Regions from separate parts of the Janibacter zhangyanbonis genome, predicted to be linked through region 1. Evidence: riboswitches for the same ligand, from Rfam matches in the RefSeq annotation. Region 1 holds a riboswitch; each other region holds the start of a gene.
What was found. A riboswitch is a leader RNA that binds a small molecule or an ion and turns the genes downstream of it on or off. The one in region 1 is predicted to bind S-adenosylmethionine.
Positions count from the first base shown of each region.

Region 1 (7,744 bases):
CACACGCTCGCCCGACTCGCGCCTCTACCGCGGCCGCACCGGCGTCGCCCGCATGGCCCTGACGGCCGGCGTCCCGGTGATCCCCGTGGCGATGATCGACACCGACAAGGCGCAGCCGACCGGCCAGGTCATCCCCAACATCCGACGCATCGGCGTCAAGATCGGTGCACCGCTCGACTTCTCCCGCTACGAGGGCATGGAGGGCGATCGCTTCGTTCTGCGCTCGATCACCGACGAGATCATGTACGAGCTCATGCAGCTGTCCGACCAGGAGTACGTCGACATGTACGCCACGTCGATGAAGGAGAAGCTGCTCACCAAGGCCCGTCGCCGCGCCCGCGAGCTGCAGGAGGCGGCCCGTCCGGGCCGCGCCGTGCCCGAGCTCGAGGAGGGCCTCGACGCCGGCGACGCCAGCAACCCTTGGTCCGGCGAGGGCAAGGACGGTCTGTAGACCGTGGTCCTCGACCCCGGGGCGAGCGCGCTGCGTCGGCACTACAACCCGTCGCCGCTCATCGACAGCGCCGGAGGGCGGGGGCTAGCCCTCTACCGCTTCGTCGCACTCGTCTACGCGGCCGTGCTCGTCGGCGTCCACCGCGGTCACGTCGAGCTGTGGTGGCCGATCATCGCGTGGTTCGTCGTCGCGCTCGTGTGGTCGGTGGTCGCGCCGCTGCTGCCGCGACCGACCCGCATCGCCATCGCCGTCGAGCTGGCCATTGCGTGCGTCGGCATCTTCCTCACGAGCGAGGTCTACGACCCCGTCGAGGTCAGCGCCGGCATCTCGACCGTCCCGGGCGTGTGGAGTGCCGCGTCGGTCATGGCCGGCGCGCTGCTCACCGGGATCCGCGGTGGGGTCCTCGCGGCGACGGTCATCGCCGCCGCCAACCTCGTCCAGGCCGAGCACCCGGGCCAGCTGACCTGGCACAACATCTTCCTGCTCTACATCCTCGGCATCCTCGTCGGGCTCGCCGTGCAGCTCGCCCGCGAGAGCCAGAAGCGTCTCGAGCAGGCGCTCGCGATCAGCGAGCGGCTCGCCGAGCGCGAGCGCATCGGACGAGAGGTGCACGACGGGGTGCTCCAGGCCCTGGCGATGATCCACCGGCGAGGTCGTGAGATCGGCGGCGAAGGGGAGGCCCTGGCCGATCTCGCCGCCGACCAGGAGCGCTCCCTGCGCACCCTCATCACCCGCTTCGAACCGGCCACCTCCGGGCCGACCGCCGTGCCGGCGGACGAGGGCGACCGCCGTGACCTCGCTGCCGGGCTGGCCTCACTTCGCTCGGCCACCGTCGAGGTGGTCCTGCCCGCGGGACCCGTGCAGGTGCCGCAGCTCGTCGCCCGTGAGGTCGAGGCCGCCGTCGTCGCGGCGCTGGACAACGTCGCCCGGCACGCCGGTGACGGGGCTCGGGCCTGGGTGCTGCTCGATGCCGACGAGACCGGCGTCGAGGTCGTCGTCCGCGACAACGGTGTCGGCATGCCCGTCGACCGGCTCGTCCGGGCCGCCGACGAGGGCCGGCTCGGCGCGAGCAGCTCGATCCGCGGGCGGATGCTCGACCTCGGCGGCGACGCGAGCTGGCGCTCGCCGTCCACCGGCGGCACGACGGTGACCCTCACCGTGCCGACCACGCACATGGCAGGCTCCTCCTCATGACCGAGCCCGGCGCCCCCCTCACCGTCCTCGTCGCCGACGATCACCCGCTGTGGCGCGATGCCCTCGTGCGAGACCTCGAGGAGGCGGGCTTCGACGTCGTCGGCACCGCCGCCGACGGGCCCTCGACGGTGCGCCGCACGCGCGCGACGACGCCCGACGTGCTCGTCCTCGACCTCAACCTGCCGGAGCTGCGCGGCGACGAGGTGTGCAGGGCGATCAGCGACCTCGCGACCAAGGTGCTCATCCTCTCGGCGAGCGGCGAGGAGCACGACGTGCTCGCGGCGGTCAAGGCCGGCGCGAGCGGCTATCTCGTCAAGTCCGCCTCGCCGCAGGAGATCCGTGACGCCGTCACGGCGACCGGGGCGGGGGACGCAGTCTTCACCCCGGGCCTCGCGGGTCTGGTGCTCGGCGAATTCCGCGAGATGCGCACCCGCGCCCGCAGCGCGCCCGAGCCGGAGGCGAGCAGCTCGCCGGTGCCCGAGCTCACCGAGCGCGAGACCGAGATCCTGCGCTACGTCGCCATGGGCATGACGGCCAAGGAGATCGCGGCCGACCTCGTCATCTCGCACCGGACGGTGCAGAACCACGTGCAGAACATCCTCGGCAAGCTCCACCTGCACAACCGCGTGGAGCTGACCCGCTTCGCGATCAGCCGGGGTCTCGACCAGCCGGAGTGACCTCCCTTCGTCCTGCAGGTGGACGGGTCGCCGGTGCGGTGGCGGCTCGACCTATCCTTGGGTGGTGACCACCGCAGTGCCCACCTCCACGTCCGCCGCTGACGCCATCGCCAGCGACCTGCCCGCTGCCCAGCAGCCGAGCTGGCCCGACCGGGCCGCTCTCGACGACGTCGTGGCGACCCTCGGGAGCTATCCTCCGCTCGTCTTCGCGGGGGAGTGCGACGACCTGCGCGACCGGGTGGCCAAGGCCGCCGTCGGTGAGGCCTTCGTGCTCCAGGGCGGCGACTGCGCCGAGACCTTCGTCCACGCGACCGCCGACAACATCCGCGACCGGATCAAGACGATCCTGCAGATGGCCGCCGTGCTCACCTACGGCGCCGGCATGCCGGTCGTCAAGATGGGCCGCATGGCGGGGCAGTTCGCCAAGCCGCGGAGCAAGGACACCGAGACCCGTGACGGCGTCACCCTGCCCGCCTACCGCGGCGACATGGTCAACGACTTCGCCTTCACGCCCGAGTCCCGCGAGCCCGACCCCGAGCGGCTGCTGCGCGGCTACCACACGAGCGCCGCGACGCTGAACCTCGTGCGGGCCTTCACCCAGGGCGGCTTCGCCGACCTGCGCCGCGTCCACGACTGGAACGTCGGCTTCGTCTCCAACGCCGCCAACCGGCGCTACGAGGGGCTGGCCCGCGAGATCGACAAGGCCATGCGCTTCATGGCCGCGTGCGACGTCGACTTCGACGCGATGAAGACGACCGAGTTCTGGTCGGCGCACGAGGCGCTGCTCCTGGACTACGAGCGCCCGATGACCCGCGTCGACTCGCGCACCGGCGACCTCTACGACACCTCGGGGCACTTCCTGTGGATCGGCGAGCGCACCCGGCAGATCGACCACGCGCACCTCGACTTCGTCAGCCGGATCCGCAACCCCATCGGGATGAAGGTCTCCGACAAGGCCGACCCGGACGAGCTGCTGCGCATCATCGACCTGCTCGACCCGCACCGCGAGCCCGGCCGCCTGACCTTCATCACCCGGATGGGGGCGGGCAAGATCCGCGAGGCGATGCCGCGCATCGTCGAGCGGGTGCGTGACTCCGGCGCGATGGTCACCTGGATCTGCGACCCGATGCACGGCAACACCTTCGAGTCGGCGTCGGGCTTCAAGACGCGCGACTTCGAGGACGTCGTCGACGAGGTGCGCGGCTTCTTCGAGGTGCACCGCGCGCTCGGCACCGTCCCCGGCGGCCTGCACGTCGAGCTCACCGGCAACGACGTCACCGAGTGCCTCGGCGGCGCCGAGCGCATCCTCGACGAGGACCTCAACAAGCGCTACGAGAGCGTCTGCGACCCGCGGCTGAACCACCAGCAGAGCCTGGAGCTGGCCTTCCTCACCGCGGAGATGCTCAGCGAGGGCTGAGCCCTCTCGTTCGTCCTGCCGAAGACAGGGCCGCCCGCCGAAGGTGGGGTCGACGCTGGGGAAAAGTCCGGACCGCCTGGTCTGCCTCTCACGAGGCGCAGGCAGTCCGGACTTTTCCTTGATTCGCGTCGACCCCACCCTTCGTCGTGCTGGCGGCGGCGCCCCCCTTCGTCGTGCTGATGGTTGTGTGTTGAACCGGGAGTTCAGCGAGCCGGCGGCGCTCACCGGGCGCTTCCGGCACCCGGCGCTACCGGTTGACCACACAACCCAACCCGGGCGGGCTCTCCCCTTCGTCGTGGGCGGTCTCGTTGCGGGGCAAGGGGATTGGTGTCCCGGATGGCGAGACGCCCATCTCCTTCTCTTGCAGTAGGAGATAGTTCTGCGTAGGTTCGTCATCAGGTCACGAGATCCAGCGTCAAGCCCCGGCTTGCTGGGCGGCAACCCTCCACTCGCGGTGGGGTGCTCCGGGTGAGGACCTGGCTCCTGCCGTCGCGGCCGGAGCAAGCGCGAGGCACTCACCGGCCTCATGACAGGACGGACTCCCCATGAGCACCACCGCCCCGACCGCGCCGCGGTCGCTGCGTCCGGCGCTGCGGCGCCACGTCGACCTCCTGCGGGTCAACAGCGCCCTCTGTCGCTGACCTGAATCCGCATTGCCCAACGGCAATGCGCACCCCTGGCCGACCTCAGGGCTCTCACGCACCCTCCCACTCCCACCGCGGTGACGACCTCCCTTCGTCAGCCGTCGATCCGTCGTACCCACCTGCCCATCGAAAGGCACCCCCATGGCTGTCATCGCCACGATCTCCAGCTCACCCTCGACCACCTCCCGCACCGAAGCCGTGCTCGGCGACCTCGCCCACCGGGTCCAGCGCGCCGGGCACGTCGTGCACCCGATCGTCCTGCGGGACCTGCCCGCAGAGCCGCTGCTGCGGGCCGACGCCGAGCACGACGACATCGCCCGGGCCGCCTGCGCCCTGCAGCGGGCCGACGCCGTGATCGTCTCGACCCCGGTCTACAAGGCGGCCTACAGCGGACTGCTCAAGGCCTTCCTCGACCTCCTGCCGCAGACCGGGCTCAAGGACAAGGTGGTCCTGCCGATCGCCACCGGCGGCAGTCCCGCGCACGTCCTGGCGGTGGACTACGCCCTGCGGCCGGTCCTGGCGAGCCTGGCGCCGAGTGCGATCACGCCGGGGTGGTTCGTCCTGGCCTCCGAGGTCACCCGGTACGACGACGGCGAGGTGAGCATCGCCGACTCCGCGGCGGGTCCGCTCGCCGAGGTCACCCGCGTCTTCCTCGATGCCGTCGCCGGCCGCTCGCTCGTCGCGGCCGCTGATGCGGCGCACCGCGGTGAGCTCTTCGCGCACTCGGTGGCGGTGGCCTGATGAGCGCGCTCACCTCCCGCCGCACCGTCCTGCTCGGCCTCGCCGGTATCGCCACGACCTCCACCCTCGCCGGCTGCGCCCTGCCGTCGAGCGATGCCGCCGGCACCGCGCCCGGGGGCAAGGTCACCTTCCGCTACCAGGGCAGCGCCAACAACGTCACCTTCCCCGAGCTCGCCGACGACCTCGGCTACTTCAGCAAGGTCACCCTCGAGTACGTCGGCGCCACGGTGAGCGGTCCGCAGGACATCCAGTCCGTCGCGACCGGCCAGACCGACGTGGGTGGCGCCTTCTCCGGGGCCGTCGTCAAGCTCGCCGGGGCCGGCTCGCCGATCACCGCGGTCATCAACTACTACGGCTCGGACGAGACCTCCTACCAGGGCCTCTACGTGCGCAAGGACAGCAGGATCCGTGGGCCGAAGGACCTCGTCGGCGCGAAGATCGCCGTCAACACCCTGGGTGCCCACGCCGAGGCCTTCGTCGAGACCTGGCTGACGAAGGCGGGGCTGAGCGCCGCCGAGATCGAGCAGGTGCAGCTCGTCGTCCTGCCGCCCAACGACACCGAGGAGGCGATCCGCCGAAAGCAGGTCGATGTCGGCGCCCTGGGCGGGATCCTGCAGGACCGGGCCAAGGCCCAGGACGACATCCGCGAGCTGATCCGCGACGTCGACGTCCTCGGACGCGAGCTCAACGGCGGTCAGTACGTCCTGCGCGACGACTTCATCGCCGAGCACCCGGACGCGGTCCGCGACTTCACGACGGGTGTCTCCAAGGCCATCGAGTGGGCCCGCCGGACACCGCGCGCGCAGGTCATCGCCCGCTTCGAGCGGATCATCGAGGGCCGCGACCGCAACGAGACGACGGACAACGTCCGCTTCTGGAAGAGCACCGGCGTCCCGGCGAAGGGGGGAGTCGTCACCGACCGTGATTTCACCCAGTGGGCCGCCTGGCTCGAGAGCACCGGGATCGTCGACCGGGCCGACCTCGACCCCTCGAGCCTCTACACCAACGAGTACAACGACCTCGCGAAGGGGGAGCAGAAATGACCTCGAGCATCGAGCTGCGCCACGTCACCAAGGAGTTCGTCGTCCGCCCGACGAAGGACCAGCCCCGCGCGAGCGTGCTGCGGGCCCTGGAGGACATCAGCCTCACCGTCCCGGCGGGGGAGTTCCTCACCCTCGTCGGCCCGAGCGGGTCGGGCAAGACGACCCTGCTCGACCTCCTCGGCGGGCTGAGCACCCCGACGAGCGGCCAGGTCCTCGTCGACGGCGAGGCCGTCACCGGACCCGGTCTAAACCGCGGGATCGTCTTCCAGCAGTACGCCCTCTTCCCCTGGCGCACGGCGCTGGCCAATGTCGCCTTCGGCCTCGAGCAGCTGCCGCTCAGCCGCCGGGAGCGCACCGAGCGAGCCCGTCACTACCTGGCGCTCGTCGGCCTCGAGGGCTTCGAGGAGCGGCTGCCGCACGAGCTCTCGGGCGGCATGAAGCAGCGGGTGGCGATCGCCCGCAGCCTCGCCTACGAGCCGGGGATCCTCCTCATGGACGAGCCCTTCGCCGCGCTCGACGCCCAGACCCGCGAGCAGCTCCAGGACGAGCTGCTGCGCATCTGGCGCACGACCGGGACGACGGCCGTCTTCATCACCCACGGCATCGAGGAGGCGGTCTACCTCGGCCAGCGCGTCGCGGTCCTCTCCTCGCGGCCCGGACGCCTCAAGGCGGTCGTCGACGTCGACCTCGGCGACCGCGAGGGCGCGACGGACCTGCGCTCCGACCCCGACTTCGTCTCCTACCGGCACCAGGTCTGGAGCCTGCTGCACGACGAGGTCGAGCGCGCCCGCCGCGCCGGCCACTCCAAGATCCAGCCCGACGGCACCGAGAAGGCGGCCTGAATGAGCACCGCGACCCTGTCCCAGCCCACCACGGCACCGGCGGAGGTGTGGGTGTGTGGCACCGGGCGGCCACCTGACGGCGTCAGACGACGAGGATCGTGACCGTCGAGCCCTTGGGGGCGGTGCCGCCGCTCGGGCGCGAGGCGCGCACCTCGTCGAGCGGCCCGCCGAGGAAGGTCTGGACCGAGACCTTGAAGCCCGCCGCCTGCAGCTTGCTCGTCGCCGCAGAGCGGCTCAGGCCCTCGACCGACGGGACGGCGACCATCTCCGGGCCCTTGGAGACGGTGATCGTCACCGTCTCACCGGGAAGGAGGGTGCCGCTGCTGGGGGACTGGCTGATGACCGAACCCTTGGGCACGGTCGTCGAGTAGGCGTCGTCGGCGCGGGTGGCCTCGAGCCCGGCCTTCTCGATCGCGGTCGTCGCGGCCTCGGCGCCCTGCCCCGTCACCGTCGGCACGGCCACCGGCTCGGGGCCCTTGGAGACGACGAGGGAGACCTTGGCGTCGCGCTTGACCTCGGTGCCGGCGGCCGGCGAGGTCGAGACGACCTCGCCGGCCGGCACCTCGTCGTCGTAGGCCTCGGTCGTCGTGCCGAGCGCCAGGTGGCGGGAGCCGAGCGAGGTCCTGGCCTGCGCTGCGGTGCGGCCCGCCAGGTCGGGGACCTCGTAGCGCTCGGGACCCTTGGACACGACGACGGTGACGTCGGACCCCTTCGACAGCTCGGTGCCGACCGGCG
Region 1 is NZ_CP191481.1:1,480,297-1,488,040, forward strand. It holds gene ACQBJO_RS07230 (lysophospholipid acyltransferase family protein) at 1-451, shown strand, start outside; gene macS (MacS family sensor histidine kinase) at 455-1,645, shown strand; gene ACQBJO_RS07240 (response regulator) at 1,642-2,322, shown strand; gene ACQBJO_RS07245 (class II 3-deoxy-7-phosphoheptulonate synthase) at 2,387-3,739, shown strand; SAM riboswitch class IV at 4,138-4,252, shown strand; gene ssuE (NADPH-dependent FMN reductase) at 4,525-5,124, shown strand; gene ACQBJO_RS07255 (ABC transporter substrate-binding protein) at 5,124-6,167, shown strand; gene ACQBJO_RS07260 (ABC transporter ATP-binding protein) at 6,164-7,009, shown strand; gene pknB (Stk1 family PASTA domain-containing Ser/Thr kinase) at 7,092-7,744, opposite strand, start outside.

Region 2 (7,744 bases), 200 kb from region 1:
CTCGGTCGCCATCCGCATACCGCGTCGCGCCTCGCGCAGCGCGGCCGGCCCCATCGACTGGGCGGCCTGGTAGCGCCGGTCCTGACCGACGAGCACGCAAGCCCGCCCGGCGAAGGACGCCAGCGCGAGCATGACGCCCTTGTCCGACTCGCCGTAGCCGGTGCCGTTGAGCGGGATGACGTCGTCGGCGGCGTGCCGCAGCAGCTCGCGCACACCGGGCCGGTCCGCACGACGCGTCGTCTCGATGGACGTCCAGACGCGGGCGACCTCCTCGTCGGTGGGCTCCGGACGGGAGACGAAGGGGGCGATCGGCCACGTCGGGTGGTCGGCCGGGTCGGCGGTGCGCCTCGTGCTCGCCGACAGCAGCGTGAGCGCGCGGGCGGCGATGTCCGCGAGGCCCTCGACGGGGACGACGGCATCGACGATGCCCTTGTCGACGAGGTTCTCGGCGACCTGCACCCCGTCGGGGAAGGGCACGCCGTTGACCGTCTCGTAGACGACCGGGCCGAGGAAGCCGATGAGCGCGTCGGGCTCGGCGATCGTCATGTGGCCCAGCGACCCCCACGAGGCGAAGACGCCGCCGGTCGTGGGATGACGCAGGTAGACGAGGTAGGGCAGACCGGCAGCCTTGTGCGCGACGACGGCCGCCGAGATGTCGACCATCGTCACGAAGGCCGGGGTGCCCTCCTGCATGCGCGTGCCCCCGCTCGCGGTGGCCGCGACGAGGGGCAGGCGCTCCGACGTCGCCCGGCGGATCGCCGCGACGATCCGTGCGGCCGCGGCCCGCCCGATGGAGCCACCGAGGAAGCGGAACTCGCCGACGATGAGTGCCACCTCGTGACCGCGGATGCTCGCCCGACCGGTGAGCACGGACTCGTCGGTCCCGGCCCGCTCGGCGGCCTTGTCGACCGCGGCGCGGTAGTCGGGGGAGAGGCCGCTGACGTCGATCGGCTCGTCCCACGAGACGAAGCTGTCGGCGTCGACGACGGAGGCGATGAGCTGCTGGGCACCGGGACGCGGGTCACTCATGGCAGTGATGGTCGCAGGCCGCGCGCTGGGTACCCTTGCCCGGTGCTTGTGCCCTTGACCACTGTCGTCATCGTCGCGGTCGGCGTGCTCGGACTGCAGTCCCTGGCCTACCTCGTCCTCGACCGCCTCGTCGACGACCTCATGCTGATCGTCACCGCGGTCCTCGAGCTCGCCCTGCTCGTGCTCGTCGTCGTCTCTGCGATCGCGATGGGCAAGGTGTCGGGCCAGGGCGAGGGTGCGACGATGCTCGCCTACGCCCTCACGCTGCCGATCCTGCCGCCGATCGTCGTCTTCATCGCGCTGAAGGAGAAGACCCGCTGGGCCATGGGCGTCGTCCTCGCCGGCGCCTTCACCGTCGGGGTCATGGCCTACCGCATCCTCCAGATCTGGCAGACCCATGGCCCGGCCTGAGGTGCGCACGGGCACCGGGCCCGGCCGGGTCGTCGTCGCGGTCTACGCCGTCCTCGCGCTCGCCGCGACCGGCCGCTCGGTCCTGCAGATCACCCAGTACTTCGACCGCGCGCCGCTGGCCTACGTGCTCTCGGCGCTCGCGGCCGTCATCTACGTCGTCGCGACCGTGGCCCTGGCGAAGGGGGGTCCCTCCGGCGCCCGGGTGGCGACCGGGGCGATCACCGTCGAGGCGGTCGGCGTGCTCGCGGTCGGCACCCTGTCCTTCGTGCGGCCGGAGCTCTTCCCGGACAAGACCGTCTGGTCCCACTACGGGTCCGGCTACGGCTACCTGCCCCTCGTCCTCCCCTTCGTCGGCCTGTGGTGGATCCACCGTGTGAGACGCGGCTGAAGTCTCGCGCCACCATCTCCTATCCTCGGGGCAGGTCTTGAGCGCCAGCGCGAAGCCCCGGCTCGCTGGCCGGCAACCCTCCTCCGCGGTGGGGTGCCCCGGGAGACGACCTGGTCCGCGACGACCGTCGCGGTCAAGCGCGCACAGCACAGGAGCACAGCCATGACCGACGCCTCCACGTGGAGCTTCGACACCCAGCAGATCCACGCCGGCCAGGCACCCGACCCGACGACGGGCTCGCGGGCGCTGCCGATCCACGCGACGACCTCCTACGCCTTCAAGGACACCGAGCACGCGGCGAACCTCTTCGCGCTCAAGGAGTTCGGCAACATCTACACGCGGATCATGAACCCCACCCAGGACGCGGTGGAGCAGAAGATCGCCGCGCTCGAGGGCGGTGTCGGCGCGCTACTCACCGCATCGGGGATGTCCGCGACGCATCTCGCCCTCGTCAACATCGCCGAGGCCGGTGACCACATCGTCGCCAGCGCCGCGCTCTACGGCGGCACGATCAACCTGCTGAAGTTCACCCTGCCGAAGTTCGGCATCGAGGTCAGCTTGGTCGAGGACCCGAGCGACCTCGAGCAGTGGCGGGCGGCCGTGCGGCCCAACACCAAGGCCTTCTTCGGCGAGACGATCGGCAACCCCAAGCCGGTCGTCCTCGACATCGCCGGCATCGCCGAGGTCGCCCACGAGGCGGGGGTCCCGCTCGTCGTCGACAACACGATCGCCACGCCCTACGTCCTGCGGCCCATCGAGCACGGCGCCGACGTCGTCGTGCACTCGGCGACGAAGTACCTCGGTGGCCACGGCACCGCGATCGCCGGCGTCATCGTCGACTCCGGCAACTTCGACTACGCCGCCGACGCGGAGAAGTTTCCCAACTACAACCAGCCCGACCCGAGCTACCACGGGCTGCGCTTCGGGCCCGACCTCGGTGTCAACGGCGCCCTGGGGGCCAACCTCTCCTTCATCCTCAAGGCGCGCGTGCAGCTGCTGCGCGACATCGGTCCGGCGATCTCGCCCTTCAACGCCTTCCTCATCGGGCAGGGCATCGAGACGCTCAGCCTGCGCATCGAGCGCCACCTCGACAACACCCGCAAGGTCGTCGACTTCCTCTCCGGCCACGGCCAGGTCGAGTCGGTGAACTGGGCCTCCCTCGAGGGCTCCGCGAGCTTCGAGCAGGCGCAGCGCTACACGCCGAAGGGGGCCGGTGCCGTCATCTCCTTCGAGATCGCCGGCGGCTTCGAGGCGGGCAAGAAGTTCGTCGAGGGGCTCACGCTGCACAGCCACCTCGCCAACATCGGTGACGTGCGCTCCCTCGTGATCCACCCCGCGTCGACGACCCACTCGCAGGGTCCGGAGGAGGACCGGCTCGCCGCCGGCGTCACCCCCGGCCTCGTGCGCCTGGCGGTCGGCCTCGAGGGCATCGACGACATCATCGCCGACCTCGAGGAGGGCTTCGCCGCGGCGAAGTGATCGAGCTCGTCCGAGGGGCCTGTGGATAATTCCACGGGCCCTTCGGCGTTCTTTCCTAGCGTGGGGGCATGGACGGACAGCAGCGCATCTCCATCGACAGCGAGGGCATCGACGGGCTCGGCCGACAGCTGAAGGCCATCGCCGACTTCCTGGAGGAGAAGGCGGCGAAGGCGAACAACGAGGCGGTCGAGACCTTCGGCTTCCCGAGCTGGTACGGCACCGATGCGTACGAGGGCGCGATCGGCGACTTCGAGCGGGAGCGGATCCGGGTGGGCAAGCAGCTGCGCGAGCTCGGCCGCCTCGCCAAGGATGCCGGGGGTTGGTACGTGAAGACCGAGGACCTCCTCGACCGGCGGCACCAGGGAGTCCTCTGATGGCGTTGGACGAGACAGGGACGATCGAGGAGGGCGACCCGGAGATGATCCGGGCGGAGGCGGACGAGCTGAAGACGGTCGCCGCCAACATCCACACCGTCGCCGAGATGCTCCGCATGGTCTCGACGAAGGGAGTCTGGGAGTCGTGCTCCGGCACTCTCTTCGAGCAGGAGGTCGGGACGACCCCGCAGGACCTCGTCGCGATCGCCAACCGGCTCAGCGACACCGAGCAGATCATCCGGCCCTATGCCGACCGGCTCGAGAAGAGCCAGGCCGAGCTCGCGCGACTGCGCGCTCGTTACGACGCCAACGACAGGACCAGCGAGGACCGGCGGGCGAGGCTCGAGACGATGACCCCGGAGGACCCCGAGTACGCGACGGTCGACCGGGAGTACCGCGCGGCGAGCAACTCGCGGGAGATGAACAAGCGAGGGTACCGGCGGGTGGCCGACGCCGCAGTGGCCGACGAGCGGGCGACGGCCGGGCGGCTGGGCTCGGTCGGAACAGCCTTGTCCGACCCCCGGACCTACAACAGCTTCGAGATGGCCAGCCGGACGGGGACGAGCAGCCTCTTCAACAACCCGGTCGTCGACGTCACCCCGTGGGGCAAGCCGGCGGCGATCATGACCGCAGGCGATCCCATCGGCAAGCTCGGCCGCCGCGCGGTCTACGGCGAGGGGAGCTACAAGGACGTCGGCGCGACGACCGTCCTCACTGCCGTCGACATCGTCATCCCCGGGAGCAAGCGGGCCGATGCCAAGAATGCCACCAGGCTCAGTCACCGTGCCGACGAGCTCAAGAACATCAGGGCGGCGGACACGTCCACCAACCCCATCGCCCATCGACGGATCGCGGCGAACGCCAAGAGCTGGACCCAGCACAAGGTCGCGACGAACACGGTGAAGCTCAAGCACCGGGCCACTGACAAGCTGGCCGAGGCGAGTGGCGCCCGCCTGGTCGACGACATGGTGACCGACTGGGCGGCGGTCGCTGGGTCGGGTCGTGTGCGCAAGGGCGGCTACGTCGTCAAGTACTCCGTGCGGACCACCAGCAAGGTGACGTCCCAAGCCAGCTCGGTGACGTCGACTGCGGGCCGGATCGAGCAGGCAACGGAGTCCCCGGCAGACCGCCGAGCCCGCCGGGAGAAGGAGGAGGCGGCGCAGCGTCGGCAGCTCGCGGAGCAGCAGCGTCGGGACGAGCGGGTTCACGACCTGTCGGCCGGCCCGCTGCACGAACCCGCGGTCACGCTCGTTCGCTAAAGCCGTTGCCGCGTCGAGGGGTGGGTGCCACGGTTGCTGCATGACGAGCGACATCGAGATCACCCGGATCGACCCCGCCGACGAGAGTCAGGTCGAGGGGTTGCTCGAGCTCGACAAGTTCGTGTGGGCCGACGCGGGCCGCCGACCGCGCGAGGCGCAGCTGCGCGACACCCCGAGCCGGGCCGGCTTCGTCGCCACCCGTGGGGGAGAGCCCGCCGGGACGGCCGGGTCGTGGGACGTCGAGGTCTCCGTGCCGGCTGCGGGAGGCGAGGTCGCCTCCCTTCGTCCTGCGGAGGGTCTGACCTGGGTCGGGGTGCACCCCGACCACCGGCGACGCGGGGTGCTCACGGCGACGATGGCCCACCACCTGCGGTGGACCCGTGACGAGCAGGGGCGCTCGCTGTCCGTGCTCAAGGCGTCGGAGCACACGATCTACGGGCGCTTCGGCTACGGGGTCGCGAGCACGGTGCTGCGGTCGAGCTTCGGCCGGGGCACGAGCTTCGCCGCGCCGCCGCAGGTGCGGGCGCTCGCCGACGCGACGACCCTGCGCACCACGACGGTCAGCCCGGACCAGGGTGACCGGTGGCACGACATCGCCCGCGCGGCCGCGGTCACCGGTGCCGGGCAGGTCGTGCGCAGCCGCGAGGACTGCGCCCGCCTGCTCCACGACAGCCCCGAGACCCGCGGCGACCGTGAGCCGGCCCGCCTGCTGTGGGCCACCCGCGACGGTCGCGACGTCGGCGCCGCGTACTTCCACCGCACGGCGAAGTGGTCCGACGGGCGACCCCAGGGCGAGGTCGGCGTCTTCTTCCTCGTCTCGACCGACGTCGGGGCCCGGCTCGCGCTCGCCGAGCGGCTCGTCGACCTCGACCTCATGGGCAGCACGGAGTACTGGGTCACCCTCGACGACCCGCTCGTGCAGTGGCTGCCCTCGCCGCGCGCCCTCGGCGGCGGCGGGCCGAGCGACAACCTCTGGCTGCGCATCGTCGACCTGCCGACCGCCGTCGCCGAGCGCGGCCACGCCGCCGATCTCGACGTCGTCGTCGAGATCAGCGACGCGATCCTGCCCGAGCAGGCCGGCCGCTGGCGCTGGACCGCCGCACGCGACGGTGTCGGCGCCCTCGAGCGCACCGACGCCACCGCTGACCTCACGCTCGACATCGGCGACCTCGGCGCCGTGTGGCTCGGCGGGCAGACGATCGCGGCCCGTGCCGCCGCCGGGTACGTCACCGGTGACCCGGCCGCGGTCGCGGCGCTCGACGCCGCGCTGCGCACGCCGACCGGTCCGGTGACGACGATCGACTTCTAGCGGGGCACGTATCCTGACACCCATGCCCGTCCCCCTTCGCGAACCCGTGTCCGCGGAGGACCTGCACTACCCCGAGGACCTGCCGGTCGTCGCGCGCAAGGACGACATCGCCGCGGCGATGCGCGAGCACCAGGTCGTCATCGTCGCGGGGGAGACCGGGTCGGGAAAGACGACCCAGCTGCCCAAGATCGCGCTCGAGATCGGGCGTGGTCGTGAGGGGCAGATCGGCCACACCCAGCCCCGTCGGATCGCCGCCCGCTCGGTGGCCGAGCGCATCGCCGAGGAGCTGCGGGTCGACCTCGGCGGGCTCGTCGGCTACCAGGTGCGCTTCGCCGATCACAGCAGCGACAGCACGGCGGTCAAGGTGATGACCGACGGCATCCTGCTGGGCGAGATGCAGCGCGACCGCGACCTGCGCCGCTACGACACGATCATCATCGACGAGGCGCACGAGCGCTCGCTCAACATCGACTTCATCCTCGGCTACCTCAAGCAGCTGTTGCCGCGTCGCCCCGACCTCAAGGTCATCATCACCTCGGCGACGATCGACCCGGAGCGCTTCGCCGCCCACTTCAGCGACGAAGGGGGCGAGCCCGCACCGATCATCGAGGTCTCCGGCCGCACCTATCCCGTGGAGGTGCGCTACCGCCCCCTCGGAGAAGAAGACGGCGAGGACGGCGGAGTCGATGGAGATGGCGACCAGGTGACCGGCATCTGCCGGGCGGTCGAGGAGCTGTGGACCGAGCCCGAGTCCGGCGGCCCGCGCGATGCCCTCGTCTTCCTCAGCGGCGAGCGCGAGATCCGCGACGCGCAGGACGCCCTGACCGGGATGAACCTGCCGGACACCGAGATCATCCCGCTCTACGCCCGGCTCTCCGCGGCCGAGCAGCACCGCGTCTTCGCCCCGCACTCCGGGCGCCGGATCGTGCTGTCCACCAACGTCGCCGAGACCTCGCTGACCGTCCCGGGCATCCGCTACGTCATCGACACCGGCACCGCGCGCATCTCCCGCTACAACCAGCGGACCAAGGTGCAGCGCCTGCCGATCGAGCGCATCTCGCAGGCCTCGGCCAACCAGCGCTCCGGCCGCTGCGGTCGCGTCGCCGAGGGCGTGTGCATCCGGCTGTACTCGCAGGAGGACTTCGAGGCCCGGCCGGAGTTCACCGACCCCGAGATCCTGCGGACCAACCTCGCGAGCGTCATCCTCCAGATGACCGCGCTGGGCCTGGGCGACGTCGCACGCTTCCCCTTCGTCGAGCCGCCGGACTCCCGTCAGATCACCGACGGTGTCCGCCTGCTGCAGGAGCTGCAGGCCTTCGACACGGAGCACCGGGCGAAGGGGGCGCGTCGCCTCACCCCGACTGGCCGGACCCTCGCCCGCCTGCCCGTCGACCCCAAGCTCGGCCGCATGCTCATCGAGGCCGACCGACTCGGCTGCACCACCGAGGTCCTCGTCATCGTCGCCGCGATGTCGATCCAGGACCCCCGCGAGCGG
Region 2 is NZ_CP191481.1:1,278,445-1,286,188, forward strand. It holds gene ACQBJO_RS06285 (carboxyl transferase domain-containing protein) at 1-1,029, opposite strand, end outside; gene ACQBJO_RS06290 (hypothetical protein) at 1,084-1,440, shown strand; gene ACQBJO_RS06295 (hypothetical protein) at 1,427-1,828, shown strand; SAM riboswitch class IV at 1,862-1,974, shown strand; gene ACQBJO_RS06300 (bifunctional o-acetylhomoserine/o-acetylserine sulfhydrylase) at 1,991-3,307, shown strand; gene ACQBJO_RS06305 (hypothetical protein) at 3,376-3,681, shown strand; gene ACQBJO_RS06310 (hypothetical protein) at 3,681-4,940, shown strand; gene ACQBJO_RS06315 (GNAT family N-acetyltransferase) at 4,981-6,249, shown strand; gene hrpA (ATP-dependent RNA helicase HrpA) at 6,272-7,744, shown strand, end outside.
Region 2: linked by a shared signal. The riboswitch ahead of ACQBJO_RS06300 (bifunctional o-acetylhomoserine/o-acetylserine sulfhydrylase) and the one ahead of ssuE (NADPH-dependent FMN reductase) in region 1 are both predicted to bind S-adenosylmethionine.

Region 3 (7,744 bases), 190 kb from region 1:
GCACCGGTCCTGCCGACGAGACAGCCCACCGGCTCGCCCTCGGCGGGTGGCGGGCCGAGGTCGTGCGCCCCGGAGCCCAGCTGCCGGAGCTGTGGACACGGCTGTCGGTCGGCCTGGGGGTGCGGGCATGAGACACGACCTCCGCGCCGTCGCCGGGCTGCTCGCCGCGCTCGGCACCCTCGTCGTCGCGCTCCCGCTGCGCTCGCTCTTCGACGACAACCCGTGGGTGGGCCCGGCGATGGGAGGGATCCTCCTCGTCATGCTCAGCGGCATGCTGCTGCGCGGACTGACCACCCGGGCGGGTCTCGTCGTCCTGGGCCAGGCGCTCGTCGCCGGCTTCTACCTGCTCGTCACCCAGCTGCGGGAGACGACGTGGTTCGGCGTCGTGCCGACGCCGCAGACCATCTCGACCTTCGCCGCGCACGTCTCCGACGCGCACGAGACGATCACCCGCTATGCCGCACCGGCCCCCGCGACGCCGGGCATCGTCGTCATGCTCGTCACCGTCGTCGTGGTCGTCGCGCTCGCCGTCGACATGTCGAGCGCCACCGCCATGTCGCCATCGGTCGCCGGCCTGCCGCTGCTGTCGCTCTTCCTCGTCTCCGCGGCCAACTCCGGCGGGTCCCTCCACGGGCTGTGGTTCCTCGTCGCGGCCAGCGTCTGGCTGGCGATGGTCGTCCACCAGGCCGACGTCGACCTCCACGGCTGGGTGACCTCGGTCCCCCGGCTCGCGCGCGGCGACGGCGAGGAGGTCGCGGCGCGCTCGCACCGCTGGCAGGCCGTGCGCCTGGGCGCCCTCGGCCTGGCCGGTGCCGTCGCCCTGGCGACCTTCGTCCCCCACCTGCCCACGCGCTACGTGCTCGACGGGCTCGGACGCGGCGGCTCGTCGGTCGGCGGCTCGGGCGTGCGCCTGGCCAGTGCGCTCGACCTGCGCCGCAGCCTCGCCTCACCGAGCGAGGAGCCGGTGCTCACCTACACGACGAGCGCCCCCTCGCCCGAGCCGCTGCGCGTCGCCGTCGTCGAGGACTTCTCCGACGGCCTGGGACGGATGCGCTCCGATGCCCCCGAGCCGGTCGACGGCTTCTCCCCGGTCGACCCGACGCTGCGCATCCCGGGCAACATCCCCGCCGAGCGGCGGACGATCGTCGTGCAGTCCAACGGCGTCGCGGCACCGCAGCTGCCGCTCCCTTCGCTCGTCAGCTCCGTCGACACCGGGGGCATCGCCTGGGCCCTCGGCCAGGACGGCACCGCCCGCGTCCAGCAGACGCCCGGGACCTACTCGGCGACCTTCACCGAGCTGACGCCCGAGGAGGACGACTTCGACCTGGAGACCGCGCTGCCCGTCGACCCGAGCGCGGCCGACGACTCCTACCTCACCCTCGACCCCGGCTCCTCGACGGAGATCAGCGAGCTCGTCGACGAGGTCGTCCCCCAGGACGCGACCCCGCTCGCCACCGCGCAGGCGATCCAGGAGTACCTGCGCGGCAGCGAGTTCACCTACAGCCTCGAGCTGCCCGACGCGCAGGGCCGCGACCCGATCGTCTCCTTCCTCGACACCAAGACCGGCTACTGCCAGCAGTTCGCCGTGACGATGACCCTCATGGCCCGCGCCCGCGGCATCCCGGCGCGCGTCGCCGTGGGCTTCCTCCCCGGGTCGCTGTCGACCGGCGAGGAGCGGGTGGTGCGGGTGAGCGACGCGCACGCGTGGCCGGAGCTCTACTTCGAGGGCGTCGGCTGGACGCGCTTCGAGCCGACGCCCGGCTCGCGCGCGGCCTCGACGCCGGGCTACTCGGTGGACACGACCGATTCCAGCGCAGGCAGCGAGACCTCGACCAGCTCCGACAACGCGAGCAGCAGCTCGGCCAGCTCCGCCGATCGTCCCGAGGACGTCGCCGTCCCCGAGGCCGCGACCGGGCAGGACGAGGGACGACCCGCGTGGCTGACCTGGCTGCTGTGGCTGCTCGGCGCCGGGCTGGTCCTCGCGATCATGCCGGTGTCCGCGCTCGTGGCGCGCCGTCTGGATCGGCGCCGTTCGCTCGACGACACCGAGCGGGTCGAGCGCGAGTGGCACGAGCTGGTCAGCCAGCTCGACGACCTCGGGCTGCGTCCTCCGGTCGGGGCGACGCCGCGCCAGACGGGCGCCTGGCTCTCCCGACGGCTGCACCTCGAGGGCGAGCCCCAGGAGCACCTCGACCACGTCGTCGCGACGCTCGAGCGGGCGCGCTACGCACCGCCCGGCGCCGACCTGCCGGACATCTCCCGCGAGGTCGGCCAGGTCGTCGACCGGGTGCGCGCGAGCCGCCAGCGCTCGATGCAGCTGCGCTCCGTGCTGTGGCCCCAGGACGGGGTCGACGCCTGGCGGACGCTCGGCCGCGCGATCCTGCGCCGCCTCCTCCGCCGGGGGTGATCAGTCGAGGTAGTCGCGCAGGACCTGGGAGCGGCTCGGGTGACGGAGCTTGCTCATCGTCTTGGACTCGATCTGGCGGATCCGCTCACGGGTCACGCCGTAGACCTTGCCGATCTCGTCGAGCGTCTTCGGCTGGCCGTCGGTCAGGCCGAAGCGCATCGAGACCACGCCGGCCTCGCGCTCGCTGAGGGTGTCGAGCACCGAGTGCAGCTGCTCCTGCAGGAGCGTGAAGCTCACCGCGTCGGCCGGCACGACGGCCTCGGAGTCCTCGATGAGGTCACCGAACTCGGAGTCGCCGTCCTCGCCGAGCGGGGTGTGCAGCGAGATCGGCTCGCGACCGTACTTCTGGACCTCGACGACCTTCTCGGGGGTCATGTCGAGCTCCTTGGCCAGCTCCTCCGGCGTGGGCTCGCGGCCCAGGTCCTGGAGCATCTGGCGCTGCACACGAGCGAGCTTGTTGATGACCTCGACCATGTGCACGGGGATGCGGATCGTGCGCGCCTGGTCGGCCATCGCGCGGGTGATCGCCTGGCGGATCCACCACGTGGCGTAGGTCGAGAACTTGTAGCCCTTCGTGTAGTCGAACTTCTCGACCGCACGGATCAGACCGAGGTTGCCCTCCTGGATGAGGTCGAGGAAGAGCATGCCGCGACCGGTGTAGCGCTTGGCCAGCGAGACGACGAGTCGCAGGTTGGCCTCGAGCAGGTGGTTCTTGGCGTTCTTGCCGTCCTGGGCGATCCACCACAGCTCGCGCTTGAACTTCATGTCGATCTTCTCGCCGGAGGCGAGCTTTTCCTCGGCGAAGAGGCCGGCCTCGATCCGCTTGGCGAGCTCGACCTCCTGCTCGGCGTTGAGGAGCGCGACCTTGCCGATCTGCTTGAGGTAGTCCTTGACCGGGTCGGCGGTGGCACCGGCCGTGACGACCTGCTGCGCGGGCGCGTCGTCCTCGTCGTCGTTGCTGATCGTGAAGCCGGACTTCTCGTCCTGCTCCGTCTCGGGCTTGGTCTTCGCCTCGGGCTCGTCGACGAGCAGCTCGTCCTCGCCGGGTGCCGGCTCCTCGGCCGTCGTCGTCGTGGGGTTGGCCGCAGCCTTCTTGGCGGCGGCCTTCTTCGCGGCGGCCTGCTTGGCCGGCGCCGCCTGCTTCACGGGCGCAGCGGCGGCAGCGGCCGTCGCCGTCGACGCGGCCTTCTTGGCCGCGACCTTCTTCGCCGGAGCAGCCTTCTTCGCGGGCGCGGCGGCCTTCTTGGTCGCGGTCTTCTTCGTGGCCGTCTTCGTCGCCGCGGTCTTGGTCGCCGCCTTCTTGGCGGGAGCCTTCTTCGCGGTCTTCTTCGCCGGGGTGGACTCTGGCACCTGTACCTCGATTCCCTGGTCGCCCAGTGCACGCAGGACGACCCGACCCCGGGTGGGGCTGATCTTCGCCTCGCTGAATGCTGCCTGCAGCTGGTCGCTGGTGATGGATCCGGTCGTGCGGCCCTTCAGGACGAGCTCCTGCAACGATGGGTGCGAGAACTCCTTGGGGAGGGAGCCCTGCGTCTCGCCGGACCGTGGGGACACAGCAGTCACCAACAACCTTTCGTCACGGAGGATTCCGCCGGGACGAAGGGGGTGGCGTCACCCCGCGGTCCCGACTCGCCCGGTCGCTGTGCGCTGGGCTCGTGACCATTATAAAACGCGGGCGGCGCAGATGCCGCCACCAGGGGTGGCAGCGGCCCGTCAGCGGGCCTTGACCGCCAGCACGTCGCAGGGCGCGTCGAGCAGCACACGCTGGGCGTTGGAGCCGAGGATCAGCTTGCCGACGGGGGTGCGACGACGCAGGCCGATGATGATCAGCTCGGCGCCGGTCTCCTCGGCCACGACGATGAGGTCCTCGGCCGGCTCCTTGCCGCGCACGAGCCCACGGACCTCGCCGTCGACCCCGGCCTCGTCCATGCGGGCCCGCACCTGCGCGAGGTCGTCCTCGTGCTTGCGCGCGGTGTCACCGCTCAGGCCGACACCGCCGCGGTCGGAGTGGATGACGACGAGCTTGTCATTGCGCAGGCGGCACTCCTCGAAGGCCCGCTCCAGGGCGGCTTCGCCTTCCTTGGTGGACACGTATCCCACGACGATCGTCATCGGTGCTCCTCGTCAGCTCGCTCAGGTGGACAACCTGGGCCAGACGCTACACCGCGGTCCCGTGACCTGTCTCACTCCCCGCCGGGGTGTCGACGAGTCAGGCGTCGCGCAGGGTCTCGTGGAGCAGCTCGCCGACCTGGTCGACCTCGGTGAGGAAGCCGTCGTGACCCACCGCCGAGTGGATCGTGCGCAGCCGGGTGCCGGGCCGCGCCGCGGCGATCTCGCTCGAGAGCCGGGGCGGGTAGAGCCGGTCGGAGTCGACGGGCGCGACGACGAGACGACCGGCGAAGGGGGCGAGGGCCGCCTCGAGCCCGCCGCGTCCACGACCGATGTCGTGGGAGTTCATCGCCTCGGAGAGCACCGCATAGGAGTTGGCGTCGAAGCGACGCGCGAGCTTGCCCCCGTGGTGGTCGAGATAGCTCTCGACGGTGTAGCGCGGGCGCCCCGACTCCCCCGCCGGCTCGTCCTGCTCCTCGCGGCCGAAGCGCTCGTGCAGCTCGAGCTCGCTGCGGTAGGTGATGTGCGCGATGCGGCGGGCGATGGCCAGGCCGCTCTCCGGTCCCTGCGGGTGGTCGTAGTAGTCGCCCCCGGCGAACCACGGGTCGTTGCGGATGGCGAGGATCTGCGCCTGGCACCAGCCGATCTGCTCGGCGGTCGCCCGGGCACCGGTCGCGAGCGCGATCGCCGTGCCGACCCGGTCGGGGTGGCTCGCGACCCACTCGAGGGTCCGCATGCCACCCATCGACCCGCCGATGACGGTGTGCCAGCGCTCGATGCCGAGCGCGTCGGCCAGGCGCGCCTCGGCGGCGACCTGGTCGCGGATCGTCAGTCGGGGAAACCGGCTGCCCCAGGGCCGCCCGTCGGGCGCGGTGCTGGCGGGCCCGGTGCTGCCCTGGCAGCCACCGAGGACGTTGACCGCGACGACGAAGTAGGAGTCGTCGAGGGGCGCACCCTCACCGATGAGCCCGGGCCACCAGCCCGCCGTGGGGTGACCGGGACCGGCGTCACCGACGACGTGGCTGTCACCGGTCAGCGCGTGCTCGACGAGCACCGCATTGTCCCGCTCGGGGCTCAGCCGCCCCCACGTCTCGTAGGCGAGCACGACGTCGGGCAGGGACTCGCCGGACTCGAGCCGCAGGTGGCCCACGGAGTGGAAGTGCCGGTCGCCCGGCTCGTCACCGTCGCGCCACGACGCTGTGCTCGTGGGGGGTGTGGTGGTCACGCTCACGGAGTGCTCCCGAAGTGTCTCGCCTTGCCACATCGCCTCGACGCGGCCAGGTCATCACCCGGGGCACCCCGTCGCGAGGAGGGTTGCCGGCCAGCAAGCCGGGGCTTTGCGCTGGCACTCATGACCTGCCGCCAACTCTAACGTCATGAGGCGCGCGGGATCGAGCCGCGTCCGTCGTGCGGACCCGCCACCGCGTCGCTCCACGGGTGCGCGCCGGTGACGAGCAGCCGCGACATCAGGTCGGCGAGCCGGTGGTCGGGGTCGACCTCGAGAGCCCGCTCGAGGCAGATGCCGGCGATCGTGCCGTCGCCCGCCCACCAGGCCAGCTGCGCGACCGCGACGTGCACCGCCGCCGTCAGGGGCGGCGGCAGCAGACGGCCCACCTCGACGAGGCGCTCGCGCACGAGCAGCACCTCCTCGGGCCACTCCTGCGGCCGCGGCCACTCGTCGCCCTCCTCCCACAGGTCGACCCACGGGCAGTCCCCCGCTGCGTCGATGACGAGCGTGGCGATGTGCGGCGGCAGCGCGTCGAGGTCGAAGAAGCCGGGGGCGAGCATGGCGAGCAGCCCGTCGCGCCACGGGATGTCGAGCAGCGAGATCGCGAGCAAGGCGAGCTCGGCGTCGGTGAGCACCGCCACCGGCTCCGCGGTGCGGCGCGGGTCGAGGACCCGGGCCCAGACGTCGACCAGCTCGTCCTCGTCGACGTGGGCGAGGTCGAGTCCCTCGGCCGCGGCAGCGACCCGGTCGGCCCTCACCTCGTCGGTCGGCGGCACCACCCCGTCGACGAGCGCCTGCCGGCTCGGCCAGGGACTCACGCCGGCGAGGACGAAGGGAGCGACCGCCGGCACCTCGTGCGGCTGCGGCAGCTCGCGGCCGCCCGGCCAGGTGCGGCCCTCGCGGACGACGAGGTGCGGTGTCACGTGCAGACCTGCGACGAGGGCGGCTGAGGTGACCGCCGTGCGCAGGGGGCGAGACCCCCCTTCGTCCTCCTCGAAGGCCGTGACGGCCAGACCCTGCGCCCCGCTGTGGGCCAGCACGGCGACGCAGTGCGCCGCGACCTGCTCGCACGCCGCGGCATCGGGCAGGAGGTCGAGCCGCTGGACCATGCCCACGCGACGACCGTGCAGCGCCGTGAGGACGAGGGAGGGGCCCGGGTGGTAACCGAGCTGGTAGGGCACGAGGACGGCGAGCTCGGCGGGGTCGCGGGGGGAGGCAGTCGGTGTCATGCCCCGACGATGCCGAGCGGCCCGCCCCCTCGACCGAGGGGCGGGCCGCCTGTGGATCCTCGCGGCAGCGGCCACGAGGCTGTGGATCAGTCCGGCACGACGTGCGAGCGCACGGTCCCCGGCTGGGGCTGGGGCTGCGGCTGGAAAGCCGTGCCCTGCTCCCACGCGATGAAGTCCTCGGTCTCCTTGACCAGGGTCGCGGCGAGCCAGCCGACGACCATGACGTCGTCGAGCAGGCCGAAGGCCAGCAGCAGCCCCTCGGGCGCGATGTCGATCGGCGAGACGACGTAGCCGACACCGGCGAGCATCATGACCAGGCGCGCGGACGACAGGCCGGTGTAGGCCCCGGAGCGGACCGCGCGGATCATCCGCGGCACGGCCCGCAGACGCGCGATCATGCCGGGGCTGCCGGGGCGCGAGGCGCTCCGGACGGCCGACGCGAGGTGGGCAGCACTACGGACTCGGCGGCTCATGGCCATCGGGGTCTCCTGACGCTCGGGCGCTCCCGGGTCGGGGGCGCTCCACGGGGGTCAACGACCCGCGTCGGCCGGGGATTCCACCGGGGCACCCTGTGTGACGAGCCCGTCAGCGCGGTCCTCCCAGAAGGTCGCGCCCACGATGCCGTGGTCGCGCGGGTCGAACTGCGGGTCCAGACCCTGCTTCTTCTGGGCGCGGAAGTCCTTGAGCGCCTTGAGCGCCGGGCCCTGCAGCATGAGGATGCCGAGGATGTTGAGCCAGGCCATCGTGCCGACGCCGATGTCACCCAGGCCC
Region 3 is NZ_CP191481.1:1,293,323-1,301,066, reverse strand. It holds gene ACQBJO_RS06375 (DUF58 domain-containing protein) at 1-131, shown strand, start outside; gene ACQBJO_RS06370 (transglutaminaseTgpA domain-containing protein) at 128-2,407, shown strand; gene ACQBJO_RS06365 (RNA polymerase sigma factor) at 2,408-3,970, opposite strand; gene ACQBJO_RS06360 (universal stress protein) at 4,121-4,519, opposite strand; gene metX (homoserine O-acetyltransferase MetX) at 4,617-5,747, opposite strand; SAM riboswitch class IV at 5,763-5,873, opposite strand; gene ACQBJO_RS06350 (DUF4192 domain-containing protein) at 5,891-6,973, opposite strand; gene ACQBJO_RS06345 (YkvA family protein) at 7,060-7,446, opposite strand; gene ACQBJO_RS06340 (alanine/glycine:cation symporter family protein) at 7,504-7,744, opposite strand, start outside.
Region 3: linked by a shared signal. The riboswitch ahead of metX (homoserine O-acetyltransferase MetX) and the one ahead of ssuE (NADPH-dependent FMN reductase) in region 1 are both predicted to bind S-adenosylmethionine.